DNA from 2 places in the Mycobacterium sp. NGS17 genome. Region 2 is predicted to be linked to the other one. Evidence: predicted binding sites of a transcription regulator. Region 2 holds the regulator's gene; the other holds the start of a gene.

Region 1 (7,020 bases), on a different contig from region 2:
GACTTCCGGCGCGTCGTAGAGGATCTGGCCGCGCGCCACCCGCCGGTCGATCGAGTCGGCGGGCCGGCCGTCACCGGCGAGGTCCGCGCGCCACTTGTCCTTCATGCGATCCAGTAGCCGGGTCCGGGTAGCCGGGGTCTGTAGCCAGACGAACCGCACCGGGCGGGTGTGGTGGGGCGCCGGCGCGGTCAGCGCCTCGGCGACGGCGGCTTCCAACAAATCCGCCGGCACCGGCTCGGCGCTGAACCGGCGCACCGATCGCCGTAGCAGCTGCGCCTCGCGGCGGCCCGCCTCGAGGGCTTCGGCGGTGCCGAGCCAGAACAGGTCTTCGGTGCCCGGCCGCAACAACTGCCGCGCGGTCGAGCCGTCGTCGGTCACGGACATGCCCCGCACCACCGCCACCGGCATCGCCGTCAGTTTGCCCTTGACCAGATCGGCGGCGGCGGCGACCTCGTCGGCCACCGCCACCTCGGTGACCAGCAGCTCGTTGCCGTGCTGGTCGACGGCCCCCGAATAGCCGTGCAGCACAGCCAGACCCGCCGCGCCCACGGCCGCGTCGGTCTGGCCGTTGCGCCAGGCGCGGCCCATCGTGTCGGTGATGACCACCGCGACGTCGACCCCGAGGCGCCGGCGCAGCGCGGCCCGCAGCGCCGCGGCGCTGCCGTCCGGGTCGACCGGCAGCAGCGCCAGTTCGTCGCGCCCGACGTTGGATCCGTCCACGCCCGCGGCGGCCTGCACCAGGCCGATCCGGTTCTCGGTGATCAGGGTTCGGCCCTTGCGGGCCAGCACCCGGACGGCTTCGTCGTCGACCAGCTTGCGCCTCAGCCGGTCGCGCTCTTCGGGATCCTGCGGCGCCGGCACCAGCCGGCCCTCGCACTTGGACACCGCCTTGCTGGTGACCACGACGATGTCGCCGTCGCGCAGCCACGGGGCCGCCGCGGCGACGGCCGCGCCAAGATCGTCGCCGGGCCGGAATTCGGGCAGCCCGGCGACGGGCAGGATTTCGATGGCGGCGGCGGCGCCGTGCTCGCCGGCGCGCGTCATGGCGTCACCCCCGCCAGGTCGAGCCCGGCCCTGACCATCTCGGCCGTCGCCTTCGGGTCGGTCATCACCAGCGGCACCGAGCGCACCTCGACGCCGTCGATGTCGGCGCGATCGTCTTCGCTCACCAGCCAGCCGTCCAGGATGCCGGTGTCGCGGCGCGCGCCGTAGTGCCGGGCGACCGCCTCGGCGGTGGAGTCGACCCCGATCACCGACAGGCAGGCATCGGCCATGCCGCGCAAAGGCTTTCCACCGATGATCGGCGAGTAGCCGACGATCGGGGCGCGTGCGGCGCGCAACGCGCCGCGAATGCCGGGCACGGCCAGGATGGCGCCGACGCTCACCACCGGGTTGGACGGCGCCAGCAGGATGACGTCGGCGTCCGCGATGGCCGCCGTGGCATCGATTGTGGCGGCCGCCTTTTCGGCGCCCACGAAGGCGAAGCTGTGCGTGGGCACCTGGGCCCGGTACCGCACCCACCACTCCTGGAAGTGAATGGCCCGCCGGCTGCCGTCGTCGGGATCGGTTATCACGACGTGGGTCTCGCACCGGTCGTCGCTGGCGGGCAACAGCCGCGCGCCGGGCTGCCAGCGGTCGCACAGCGCGGTGGTGATCTGCGACAGGGGGTAGCCGGCGCCCAGCATCTGGGTGCGCACCAGGTGGGTGCCCAGGTCGCGGTCGCCGAGCCCGAACCAATCCGGTTGCACCCCGTAGCGCGCCAATTCCTCTTTGGCGTGCCAGGTTTCGTTTCGGTGCCCCCACCCTCGCTCCGGATCTACACCTCCACCTAAGGTGTACATGCAGGTGTCCAAATCGGGGCAGATTCGCAGTCCGTGTATCCAGGCGTCATCGCCAATGTTGACGATCGCCGTCAGCTCGTGACTGTCGGCCTCCGTGTCCGGGCGCCGTTGCGGTTGAAACTGACCGAGCCCGAACAACTGTTGAACCCCCAGCAGGAAGCGGGCGCCGCCAACCCCACCGACCAGAACGGTGACCTTCACATTGCACGACAGTACTGCCCGGCGGCGGCGCTGTGGTGGGCCCACCGGGGGTGCCTCAAAGTTGCGGTTCCCCACCGGTTGTGGGCAACTCCTGAGGAAGTTGAGGGCACTGTGATCGACACGCCGAAGGCCCAAAACAACAGAAACGCCGAAATTCGATCACGAGATGGTATGGAAATGCGCCGAAGTGCTTGACCCGGCAGGTCAACCCGTGTCTAATCACAACAGTGTCATTTCCCGGTTGGCCGGCCGACTCCGGTGTCGCAGACCGAGATTCGATCACTTGTTCGAATTGTCTGTACATCAGAACAGTGGGAAACCAATCACTCTCTCTCAATCAAGCTGAGGAGGCGGACGACCGTATGTCTTACGAAACTTTTCAGGGCGCCATGGCGAGCACGCCGCACACCGACATCGACCCGGCACTGGACCGCCCCGCTCGGCCGCATCTGACCGTGGTTCCTGATGCGCCAATCGCATTCGAGCCCGAGCCCATGCCGGAGCCGGCTGCCGACCAATGGCAGGACCGCGCGCTGTGCGCCCAGACCGACCCCGAGGCCTTCTTCCCGGAGAAGGGTGGCTCCACCCGCGAGGCCAAGAAGATCTGCCTGGGGTGCGAGGTGCGTCATGAGTGCCTCGAGTACGCCCTCGAGCACGACGAGCGCTTCGGCATCTGGGGCGGTTTGTCCGAACGCGAGCGCCGCCGCCTCAAGCGCGGCATCATCTGACGCACGCTGATCGCAACGCGCGCTGAGTGTTAAGCCGCCAGCTCTCACGCGCGAGCAGCAGTTATTCGTCGTCGATCGTCGGATCGATGACCGACGGCTCGACGTCGAGGTAGATCGCGACCTGGGCCACCAGGATTTCGTGCAGCAGGTCGCCGAGTTCGACGGTGTCTTTCGCCCGTCGCTCAATTGGCTTGCGGAACAACACAATTCGCGCCCGCGTGGAGTTGCCGCGGATGTCGACGCCGGCCGGGATCAACCGCGCCAGCGGGATCGGCCCGTCGGCGATCACCTCGGGTGGCCACTGCACACTGTCGGGATCCTTGGCCGAGATGCGCGGAATCTCGTCGACGGCCACGTCGAGTTCGGCCAGCCGATCCTGCCAGCTTCGCTCGATGGGTTCGTAGGCCTCCAGCACCGCCATGTCGAAACGCTCGGCGCGGCTGCGCCACCCCGGCACGGTCGGGGGCAATAGCGGACCGCGCATATCGCGGCCCCTGCGGAAGAGTCGGTGGGTCCCGGTCCGGCGCGGAGCCGGTCCGCCGGAGAACCGATCTCTTCGCGGGGAGCTGCGCGAATCACCCACGCGCCGATGGTAACGGTTGCACATCGAGGGCCGGCCAGTTGCGCGTGTCCGGTGCTTCGGCGACGTTTGCGCACGATAGCCTTTCGATCGTGAACGTTCCCCGTCGCTGTTGCCGGCCCGGGTGCCCGCACTACGCCGTGGCAACCCTGACGTTCGTCTACTCGGACTCGACGGCGGTCGTCGGTCCGTTGGCGACCGCGCGGGAACCGCATTCCTGGGATTTGTGCGTCAACCATGCCGGCCGGATCACCGCGCCTCGCGGGTGGGAGCTGGTGCGCCACGCCGGACCCCTCCTTTCGGAGCCCGCCCACCCCGACGAGGACGACTTGGTCGCCCTGGCCGACGCGGTGCGCGAGGGCGGCGATCGCGGCGCGCCCTACGCGGCGGCCCCCGTGAACGGCTTCTCCGACGCGCACATCCATCACGGCGGATCTCAGGCCACCGCGCCCAGTAGCAGCCTGCTGGCACCGCCCGAGCATCGCTCCGGACGGCGCCGCGGACATCTGCGCGTGCTGCCCGATCCCAGCGACTAGCCCTGACGGTGGTGACCTCAGTTCTCCGTAGCCCGATAGGCTGACGCCAAGAGTTCACGTCGTCAGGAGTCCCGCATGTCTCGGCCCGCCGCGACTGTCCACCGTGTCGTCAAGGCATACGACGTGCGTGGGCTAGTCGGCGAAGAGCTCGACCAGTCGCTGGTCACCGATCTCGGCGCAGCCTTCGCCAAACTCATGCGCGGCGAGGGCGCCCGCCAGGTCGTCATCGGCCACGACATGCGGGACAGTTCGCCCGCGCTGGCGGCGGCGTTCGCCGCCGGGGTGCGGAGCCAGGGACTGGACGTGGTGCGCATCGGCCTGGCGTCCACCGATCAGCTCTACTTCGCCTCCGGACTGCTGGACTGCCCGGGCGCCATGTTCACCGCGAGCCACAACCCGGCGGCCTACAACGGCATCAAGCTGTGCCGGGCGGGGGCCAAACCGGTGGGCGCCGAGACCGGGCTGCGGCTGGTCGCCGACGACGTGATCGCCGGCGTCGACGCCTACGACGGGCAACCGGGAGACGCGAGCGATCGCGACGTGCTGGCCGACTACGGACAGTTCCTGCGGTCGCTGGTGGACACATCCGGGCTGCGCCCGCTACGGGTGGCCGTGGACGCCGGCAACGGCATGGCCGGCCTCACCACGCCCGCCGTGCTCGGCCCGATCGGCTCGATCACGTTGGAGCCGTTGTACTTCGAGCTCGACGGCTCGTTCCCCAATCACGAGGCCAACCCGCTCGACCCCGCCAACCTGGAGGACCTGCGGGCGTTCGTGCGCGAGACCGGCGCCGACATCGGCCTGGCCTTCGACGGCGACGCCGATCGCTGCTTCGTCGTCGACGAACGCGGCAACCCCGTGTCGCCGTCGACGGTGACCAGCCTGGTGGCCGCCCGTGAGTTGAGCCGGGAGATCGGCGCGACGATCATCCACAACGTGATCACCTCGCGCGCGGTGCCCGAACTGGTCGCCGAGCGCGGCGGCACCCCGCTGCGGTCGCGGGTGGGGCACTCCTATATCAAGGCGTTGATGGCCGACACCGGCGCGATCTTCGGCGGCGAACATTCGGCGCACTACTACTTCCGCGACTTCTGGGGTGCCGACTCGGGGATGCTGGCCGCGCTGTACGTGCTGGCCGCCCTCGGCGAGCAGGACCGCCCGTTGTCGGAGCTGACCGCGGACTACCAGCGCTACGAATCGTCGGGCGAAATCAACTTCACCGTCGCCGACGCCGGGCAGTGCACGGAAGCGGTGCTCAAGTCGTTCGGCGCCCGGATTCACTCCCTCGATCATGTGGACGGGGTGACGGCCGACCTGGGCGACGGCAGCTGGTTCAACCTGCGCAGCTCCAACACCGAGCCGTTGCTGCGGCTGAACGTGGAGGCGCGCACGGTTGAGGACGTGGCCGCGGTGGTCGCCCAGATCAGTTCCGAAATCACGGCGGCCTCGGCGGGCGCGAAGGCCGCACCGTGAACGCCACCCGGGCGATCGATCTGGAGGACACCGAGGGCCTGCTGGCCGCCGACCGCGACGGCCTGCTGCGCGCCGCTTCGTCGGCCGGTGCCCAGGTGCGTGCGGTCGCCGCCGCGGTCGACGAGGGTGCGCTGGCCCCGCTGGGTGCCGACGACCGTCCGCGCAGCGTCATCTGGGTCGCCGGGCGCGGCACCGCCGAGACGGCCGGAACGATGCTGGCCGCGACGATGGGCGGAACCGCTTCCCAGCCCTTCACTCTGGCCGGCGAGGCACCGCCGTGGGTGGGCCCGCTCGATGTGCTGGTCGTCGCGGGCGGCGATCCGGGCGATCCCGCGCTGGTCGCCGCGGCCGCCACGGGCTTGCGCCGCGGCGCGCGGGTGGTCGTGGCGGCGCCCTATGAGGGTCCGTTGCGGGACGCCACCGCCGGGGGAGCGGCGGTGCTGGCGCCTCGGCTCTGGGTTCCCGACGAGTTCGGCCTGTGCCGGTATCTGGCCGCCGGGCTCGCGCTGCTGCACGCCGTGGACCCCCGGCCTAAGGTCGACCTGGCGTTGCTCGCCGACGAGCTGGATGCCGAGGCGCTGCGCAACAGCGCCGCCCGCGAGCTGTTCACCAACCCGGCCAAGCTGCTGGCCGCGCGGATCGCCGAGCGCCAGGTGGTGCTGGCCGGCGACGGGGCCGCGACGCTCGCGCTGGCCCGGCACGGCAGCTCGGTGCTGCTGCGGGTCGCGAACCAGGTGACTCCGGCCGCCTGCCTCGCGGACGCGGTGGTCGCCTTGCGCGCGGGGGCGGCGGGCGGCTTCGAGGATCCCGACACCGCGCTGTTCCACGACGAACAGATCGACGGACCGCTGCCGCAGCGATTGCGTGTGCTGGCCGTCGTCCTGGAGTCCGAGCAGACGGGTGTGGCCGCGCGGACGGCCGGGCTCGACGACGTGTACCTGCTCGCCGCCGAGGACGTGCCCGACGGGCCCGGCGGCTCGGCCGGCTACGGCGTTTCGCCGGCGCTGGGGGGACCCGGTAGCCCCGAGCAGCAACTGGCAGTATTGGCCGTCCGGCTGGAAATGGCCGCGGTTTATATGCGACTGGTGCGGGGATAGATACAACAGTGGAACTGCTTCGCGGGGCCTTGAGAACGTACGCCTGGGGTTCGCGTACCGCCATCGCCGAATTCACCGAGCGTCCGGTGCCGGCGGCGCATCCGGAGGCGGAGCTGTGGTTTGGGGCGCACCCGGGTGATCCGGCCTGGCTGGAAACCGACAGCGGCGAAATCACCTTGCTCGAGGCCCTGGTCGACGACCCGGAGGGCCAGCTCGGGCCGACGTCGCGGGCGCGCTTCGGCGACGTGCTGCCGTTTTTGGTCAAGGTGCTGGCCGCCGACGAGCCGCTGTCCCTGCAGGCGCACCCCAGCGCCGCGCAGGCGGCCGAGGGTTACCTGCGCGAGGAGCGGGTCGGCATTCCGCTGACCTCGCCGGTGCGCAACTACCGCGACACCTCGCACAAGCCCGAGCTGCTGGTGGCGCTGCACCCGTTCGAGGCGCTGGCCGGCTTCCGGCAGGCGTCGCGCACCGTCGAGCTGTTGCGGGCCCTGGCCGTCTCCGACCTGGACCCCTACATCGACCTGCTCAACGACCAGTCCGACGCCGACGGTCTGCGCGCGCTGT
Region 2 (7,020 bases):
CATCGGTGTGGTATCCGTTTTTGTAAAATTCGTGATTTGACTTCGCATTTCTTGTTGCTTGGAGCAAAGTTATGCGAGCCCGACGATAAGGCTGATCGTGCGCGGGTCCATTTCCGGCGCGAGTACCGCCCGCTCGCCGGTTATGCAAATAAGGGCATAGCCGCTAAAAGAGCCATGTCCGCCGGCTGGGAGGCTTGGTGAAGGTGCAGAGAGGTCACATGCGCAGGCTGATCGGAAGCGCGCTGGTCAGCTTGACGACCACGGCGCTGGCCGCGGTCTTGTTGGCCCCCACCGCGGTAGCGAGTCCGATAGGCGACGCCGAGGCGGCGATCATGGCCGCGTGGGACAAGGCCGGCGGCGACACCTCGCCATTGGGCGCCCGCAAGGGCGACGTGTACCCCGTCGGGGACGGTTTCGCCCTGGACTTCGACGGCGGCAAGATGTTCTTCACCCCGGCCACCGGGGCCAGATTCGCCTACGGGCCTGTCCTGGACAAGTACGAGTCGCTGGGCGGGCCGGCCGGCAGCGATCTGGGCTTCCCGGCGATCGACGAAGTTCCGGGTCTCGCCGGTCCGGACAGCCGGGTGATCACCTTCTCCGCCAGCGACAAGCCGGTGATCTTCTGGACGCCCGAGCACGGCGCACACGTGGTGCGCGGCGCCCTGAACGCCGCCTGGGACAAGCTGGGCAGCTCGGGCGGGGTGCTCGGTGTGCCGGTCGGCGACGAGACCTACAGCAGCGAGGTGTCCTCACAGAAATTCAGCGGCGGCCAGGTCTCGTGGAACAGGCAGACCAAGCAGTTCACCACCGAACCGCCGGCGCTGGCCGACCAACTCAAGGGCCTGCAGGTGGCGATCGATCCCACCGCGGCGATCAATACCGCCTGGCGCGCGGCGGGCGGCCCCACCGGACCCCTGGGCGCCAAGCAGGGCGGGCAGTATCCGATCGGCGGCGACGGAATCGCCCAGAACTTCGCCGGCGGCAAGGTGTTCTTCACCCCGGCCACCGGCGCGAATGCGGTCGAGAGCGACATCCTGGCCAAATACGAGTCGCTGGGGGGACCGGTCGGCAGCGACCTGGGATTCCCGACCGCCAACGAAACCGACGGCAACATCGGGCGTGCCAGCCGCGTCGCCACCTTCTCCGCTGCCGACAAGCCGGTCATCTTCTGGACGCCCGACCACGGCGCCTTCGTCGTGCGTGGGGCGATGAAGGTGGCGTGGGACAAATTGCGCGCTCCGGCGGGCAAGCTCGGCGCCCCGGTCGGCGACCAGGCCGTCAACGGCGACGTGATCTCCCAGCAGTTCACCGGCGGCAAGGTTTCGTGGAACCGGGCGAAGAACACGTTCAGCACCGATCCGTCCAACCTGGCGCCGCTGCTGTCCGGGCTGCAGGTGTCGGGTCAGGACCAGCCGAGCAATTCGGCCCTGCCGGCGCGCCCGAAGAAGTCCACCTGGCACTGGTGGTGGCTGGTGGTCGCCATTCCGGTGCTGGCGCTGCTCGTGCTGATGGCGTGGGTGCTGTTCGGTGGGCGGCGCCGGCCTGCGCACGAGGAGGCGGCGGCCTACGCGCCCGGTCACGGGGGGAACCTCGGCTACGACGCCGACGAGCGCTGGGGCCACGACGATGCCGACGTCGGCGCCGACCCGTTCGGGCTCGGCGCGACGCATCAACCGGAGCCGGAACCGGACGCCGGGCGGGTCAGCTGGCAACGTCAGGCTCCTGCCGATAGCGACTATCGGTTCCACGAGGAGGAAGACCCCGACGCCGTCGATACCGACTCGATCCCGGTCGTCTCCGCGGAGATGCTGTCGGAGGACGAGTATGCCGAGGCGGGGGCCGACTACGCCGACTACACCGACGGCGTCCCCGAGGTCGCCGAGCCCGAGGCGGCGGACGACGCCGCCTACGTCGACGCCGACGGCCCCGATGCGGGTTATCCGCAGGAGGCGTATCCGGAAGACGAGTACCCCGACGTCGCCGTTTCCGGCATCCCGCCGGAGGGCGACGCGGCGGAAGGCCTCCTGGAAACCGCTGAGCCAGAAGACGAATACCTCGACCTCGCGGCGCCGGAACCGGACGTCGAACCCGAAGCGCACACCGCGACGGAGGCCGACATGACGGACACGGCGGTGGGAGCCGCCGCGGTCGCCGATGCGGTCGCGGCCGGGCCTCCGGCGCGAAGCGGCCGGCACGCCGCCGATGACGCCTCGGAAAACGGCCTGGCTGCCCCGGACGGGCGACCCACGATCCACCTGCCGCTCGATGATCCGTACCAGGCGCCCGACGGATACCCCGTCAAGGCCAGCGCTCGCTACGGCTTGTACTACATGCCGGGTAGCGACCTGTATCAGGACACGCTCGCCGAGCTCTGGTTGTCGAGCGAAGAAGTCGCTCAGGCCAACGGCTTCACCCGGGCTGACTGACCGAGGCCGGGCGCGCGTCAGACCTTGCGGATGACGGTGACGACCTTGCCCAGCACGCTGGCGTCGTTGCCCGGGATGGGATCGAACGCCGGGTTGTGCGGCATCAGCCACACCTGGCCGCCGGCGCGTTTGAACGTCTTGACCGTGGCCTCGCCGTCGAGCATCGCCGCGACGATGTCACCGTTGTCGGCGACGTTCTGCTGACGGACCACCACCCAGTCGCCGTCGCAGATCGCGGCATCGACCATCGAATCACCGACGACCTTGAGCAGGAAAAGCGTGCCCTCACCGACCAATTCGCGCGGCAGGGGAAAGACGTCTTCGACGGCCTCTTCGGCCAGGATGGGTCCGCCGGCCGCGATGCGCCCGAGCACCGGGACGAACGTGGGTTCCGGTAGGGCGTCCGAACCGGCCACTTCGGTGGTGGGGGCCGCCACGTCGTCGTCGGCCCCGCGGACGTCGACGGCCCGCGGGCGGTTGGGGTCGCGGCGCAGGTAACCCTTGCGCTCCAGGGTGCGAAGCTGGTGCGCCACCGATGACGTCGACGTCAGACCGACGGCATCGCCGATCTCCCGGATGCTCGGCGGGTAGCCGCGGCTGGTGACCGAGGCGCGGATGACATTCAGAATGGTGCGCTGCCGTTCGGTCAGCGAGGAATCCACGGAGTGCAGCCGACCCTCGGGACCGGCCGATGAAACGTCGTTGCTGTCGCCCATGGCACCGAATGTAGCCGCACCGAGGACAAGAATCAAACATGTGTTCGAGTGGCGTGTCGCGGCGGTTCGCGTCGGCGCAAAACAAGCGCGAAGCCGGACGAATCACAAATGTGTAACTCTTCGAGATATCGGGTATTTGAGTGCTCGTGACAGTGGTAGAGGCCGACGAACTTGTCGGTGGTGTGATCTAGCGTTTGCTCGTGCGACACGCTTCGCTCAAATGTTCGGTTTCGAACATACAAGCGATTAGTGTCGAACACACGAGCGAGAGCTAGTTGACCGGAGGAACGAAGATGACAGTCATCCACACGCCCGCGCCGCGTACCAGCAGTCTTCGGCGCCCGATCAATGGACCCGTCCTGGGGGCTCGCTACGGACGGGAGGGGCTGGCCCGGTCCCGCCGGCCCGCGCCGTCGCGGCCCGCGGGCGCCGCCACGCGCTACTACGGCACCGGGGTGGCAATGTCCGTCGCTCCGCACCGCAGGCGCGCCGCCACCTGGGCGTCGACCATCGGGCTGGCGCTGGCCGCCGGTGCGATCACGCTGTGGCTGGGTCTCGTCGCGAACGTCGGCCAGGTGCTCAACGGCGACTCCTCGAACTCGGCGACCCAGCTTCCCGACCGGCTCGCCGTCGTCCGCGTCGACGCGGGGGAGTCGCTCCAGGATTTCGCGCACCGCGTGGCGCCCGGCGCGCCGGCACCCCAGGTCGCCGATCGCATCCGCGAACTCAACGATCTGCACTCGCCCAACCTGCTGGCGGGCCAGACCCTCATCGCTCCGGTCGGCTGAGTGGCGTTGCGCCGAAACCGATGTGTTAGCCGTGCAGGTCAGCGCGCGGGTACGCTCAAGGTCCTGCGGTATCTTGTCGGCGCGACGAAGGAGCGGTCATGCACTGTCCGTTCTGTCGCCATCCCGACTCGCGGGTGATCGACTCCCGCGAAACCGATGAAGGCCAGGCCATTCGGCGTCGCCGATCCTGTCCCGAGTGCGGACGGCGTTTCACCACGGTGGAGACCGCGGTCCTGGCGGTGGTCAAGCGCAGCGGCGTCACGGAGCCGTTCAGCAGGGAGAAGGTCGTCAGCGGCGTCCGTCGGGCCTGCCAGGGGCGACAGGTCGATGACGATGCGCTCAACCTGCTGGCCCAGCAGGTCGAAGACACCGTGCGCGCGGCGGGCTCACCGGAGATCCCCAGTCACGAGGTCGGGTTGGCCATTCTGGGGCCGCTACGCGACCTGGACGAGGTGGCTTACTTGCGGTTCGCCTCCGTCTATCGGTCATTCGAGTCCGCGGACGATTTCGAACGCGAGATCCAGGCAATGCGGGATCACCGCAGAGTGGCAGCTCGGGGCTGACACCGGGCCGGGCTCCGATTGCCCGCAACCTCGCCGGGCTAGGCTCGCTTTCATGCCCACGGACTTGCACCCCGACCTCGCGGCGCTTGCCCCGCTCCTTGGGACCTGGTCCGGCCAGGGTGCGGGTAAATACCCGACGATCCCGCCCTTCGACTATCTCGAAGAAGTCGTGTTCGCCCACGTCGGTAAGCCGTTTCTCGCCTACGGACAGAAAACCAGGGCGGTTGCCGACGGGAAGCCGTTGCACGCCGAAACCGGCTACCTTCGGGTGCCGCAACCAGGTCACATCGAATTGGTGCTGGCGCATCCCAGCGGCATCACCGAAATCGAGGTCGGCACCTACTCGGTCACTGGTGACCTCATCGAAATGCAGATGTCGACCACGTCGGTGGGGCTGACACCCAGCGCCAAGGAGGTGACCGCGCTCGGCCGTTCGTTCCGCATCGACGGCGACGAACTCTCCTACACGGTGCAGATGGGCGCGGTCGGGCAACCGCTGCAGGACCACCTCGGGGCGGTGTTACACCGGCAGCGCTGAGGTCCGAGTTAGGCCCTCGTCAATCGATCTGTCGCACACCGTCATTGACGACCCGCCCGGTCACCCCCACCCAGCCCTCGGCGCTCCACCTGGTGTCGATCACGGAGCCCTTGCCCTGGGTGATCCGCAGGCTCTGGCTCAGGTAGTCGGTGATCCGCATCGCCGCCGACCCGGTCGCCTCGTCCTCGACCACACCGAGGTTGGACGCGAACATGCGCGTCCGCAGCCATCCGGCCGCCCGGTCGGTCCAGGCCCACAGGTAGTGCGCGGTGTCGTCGGGATAGTCCGCCTCATCGGCCGCGAGAACCTGGTCGGCTGAACGGAATTCGTGCAGGGCGAAGTCGGGCGCCCATTCCGCGCGGGCGTTGATGCTGGCGCGGTCGCCGTCGTAACCCACCTGCAAGATCCCGGCCCGCACCCGCAGGGTGTTGATCGGCGAACCGTTCTCGCGCAGCCACCATGTCGCGCCGACGGTCGGGTGGCCGGCGAACGGCAGTTCGGTACGCGGCGTGTAGATGGTGGCGTGCGCGCTGGCGCAGCCGGGGGCCGGGAGGTCCACGAAAACCGTCTCGCTGTAGCCCAATTGGGTTGCCAGCCGCTGTCGGTGCTCGGGCTCCACCTGGGCGGCGTCCACCACGCCCAGCGGATTACCGAAGTGGCCGTCCGCATCGGTGAACACCCGCAGCACCGTCACGCCGATCCCCATGAGCCGACTGTACGGCGCCGCGTCGGGCCGCATCGATCAAGGCGATCAGGTGGCGCTGCGTTCGTCGGAGCCCATGGCGTTCAGCACGGCGACACGCGTGGGAGCGGAACCGGAGACGGCCTGCTCGCCGCCGCCGGTGCGGAGCAGTTCGCGAAGACTGGCCTGGTCGTACTCGGCGGGATCGGTGGAATCGATGAAGCGCTCGACGACGTCGATGAAGCGGGCCGGGTCGTCGTGGAAGGGAAAATGCCCGGAGCCTTCGAAGATTTCGAGGCGGGAGCCCGGCATCGCGGCATGCGCCATCCAAGCGTGCCGAACGGGAACCACCACATCCCTTGTGCCCCAGATGATCTGCACCGGGATGGCTTCGGTCAAATAACATCGGTCCAGCATGGTGACGATCTGCCCGCGCCAATCCACCACCGCGCGCAGCGTCCGGCTGAAAGCCGCCGACGCCGTCGGCTCCGGCAGGTCGTCGAGGATGCGCAGCACGTTGGGCAGATCGCGGCCCAGCCCGGTGCTGCCCAGCGCCACGCCCAGGACACGTCCCATGATCTGGACCGCCGGCAGCACCAGCGGCAAGCGCAGCAGGGCGATCGCCTCGCTGCCCATCGGCAGCGAGGCCCAGCGCAGCACGAAGTTGACGTCCTTGGTCACGCCTCCGGCGCCGACCAGGATCAGCCGTTCCACCAGATGCGGGAATTGGTAGGCGAATTGCATAGCCACACCGCCACCCAGCGAGTGACCGACGATGGTGACCCGCTCGATGTCGAGCACGCTGAGCAGGTCACGCATCCCGTTCGCATACGCCGCGATCGAGTAGTCGGCGCGCGGCTTGTCGGATTGCCCGTGGCCGAGCAGATCGGGCGCGATCACCGTAAAACGCTGGGCGAGCTTGGCCTGCACGGTATTCCAGGTGGTGGAATTGTCGCCGATGCCGTGGATCAGCAGTATCGCCGGCCCGGAACCGGCGATGCGGTAGGCCCGCTTGTAACCGTGGATGGTGCGGAACTCGAGTTTGGGTGCGGTCACTTCACGCACCGGGCGGAGCGTGGGTTTGCGCTTCCGCTCGGTCATATCGCCAACCTTGGTGTTGGGCCGGGCTGAGGGCGGGCCGGCTAGGGCGTCACGTGAGTGGGTCAGGGCTTGTCGTCGTCGTCGTACTTCTTCTCCGCCTGCTGGGCCAGAAATCGCTCGAACTCTGCGCCTAGCTCATCGCCGCTAGGCAGATCCTCGTCGCGAGCTAGTAACGATCTGTTCTCCTGAGCGTCGATGAAGGCATC

What was found. Region 2 encodes LexA, which represses DNA repair genes until DNA is damaged. Its sites were predicted from a motif close to CGAACANNTGTTCG; they were not measured.
Region 1: cofD (2-phospho-L-lactate transferase) is a predicted target of LexA. The motif match lies at 2,319-2,332, and genes of this name have one in related genera.

Annotation. Positions count from the first base shown of each region.
Region 1 is NZ_JCALED010000013.1:89,638-96,657, reverse strand. Features, by position in the region: gene AC5Y7E_RS22910 (coenzyme F420-0:L-glutamate ligase) at 1-1,044, opposite strand, end outside; gene cofD (2-phospho-L-lactate transferase) at 1,041-2,042, opposite strand; gene AC5Y7E_RS22900 (WhiB family transcriptional regulator) at 2,432-2,770, shown strand; gene AC5Y7E_RS22895 (metallopeptidase family protein) at 2,832-3,254, opposite strand; gene AC5Y7E_RS22890 (DUF3499 domain-containing protein) at 3,443-3,886, shown strand; gene AC5Y7E_RS22885 (phosphomannomutase/phosphoglucomutase) at 3,962-5,359, shown strand; gene AC5Y7E_RS22880 (TobH protein) at 5,356-6,456, shown strand; gene manA (mannose-6-phosphate isomerase, class I) at 6,465-7,020, shown strand, end outside.
Region 2 is NZ_JCALED010000004.1:401,141-408,160, reverse strand. Features, by position in the region: gene AC5Y7E_RS12110 (LGFP repeat-containing protein) at 219-2,426, shown strand; gene lexA (transcriptional repressor LexA) at 2,444-3,142, opposite strand; gene AC5Y7E_RS12100 (LysM peptidoglycan-binding domain-containing protein) at 3,436-3,930, shown strand; gene nrdR (transcriptional regulator NrdR) at 4,029-4,493, shown strand; gene AC5Y7E_RS12090 (peroxynitrite isomerase) at 4,546-5,031, shown strand; gene AC5Y7E_RS12085 (PhzF family phenazine biosynthesis protein) at 5,051-5,737, opposite strand; gene AC5Y7E_RS12080 (alpha/beta fold hydrolase) at 5,783-6,814, opposite strand; gene AC5Y7E_RS12075 (proteasome assembly chaperone family protein) at 6,877-7,020, opposite strand, start outside.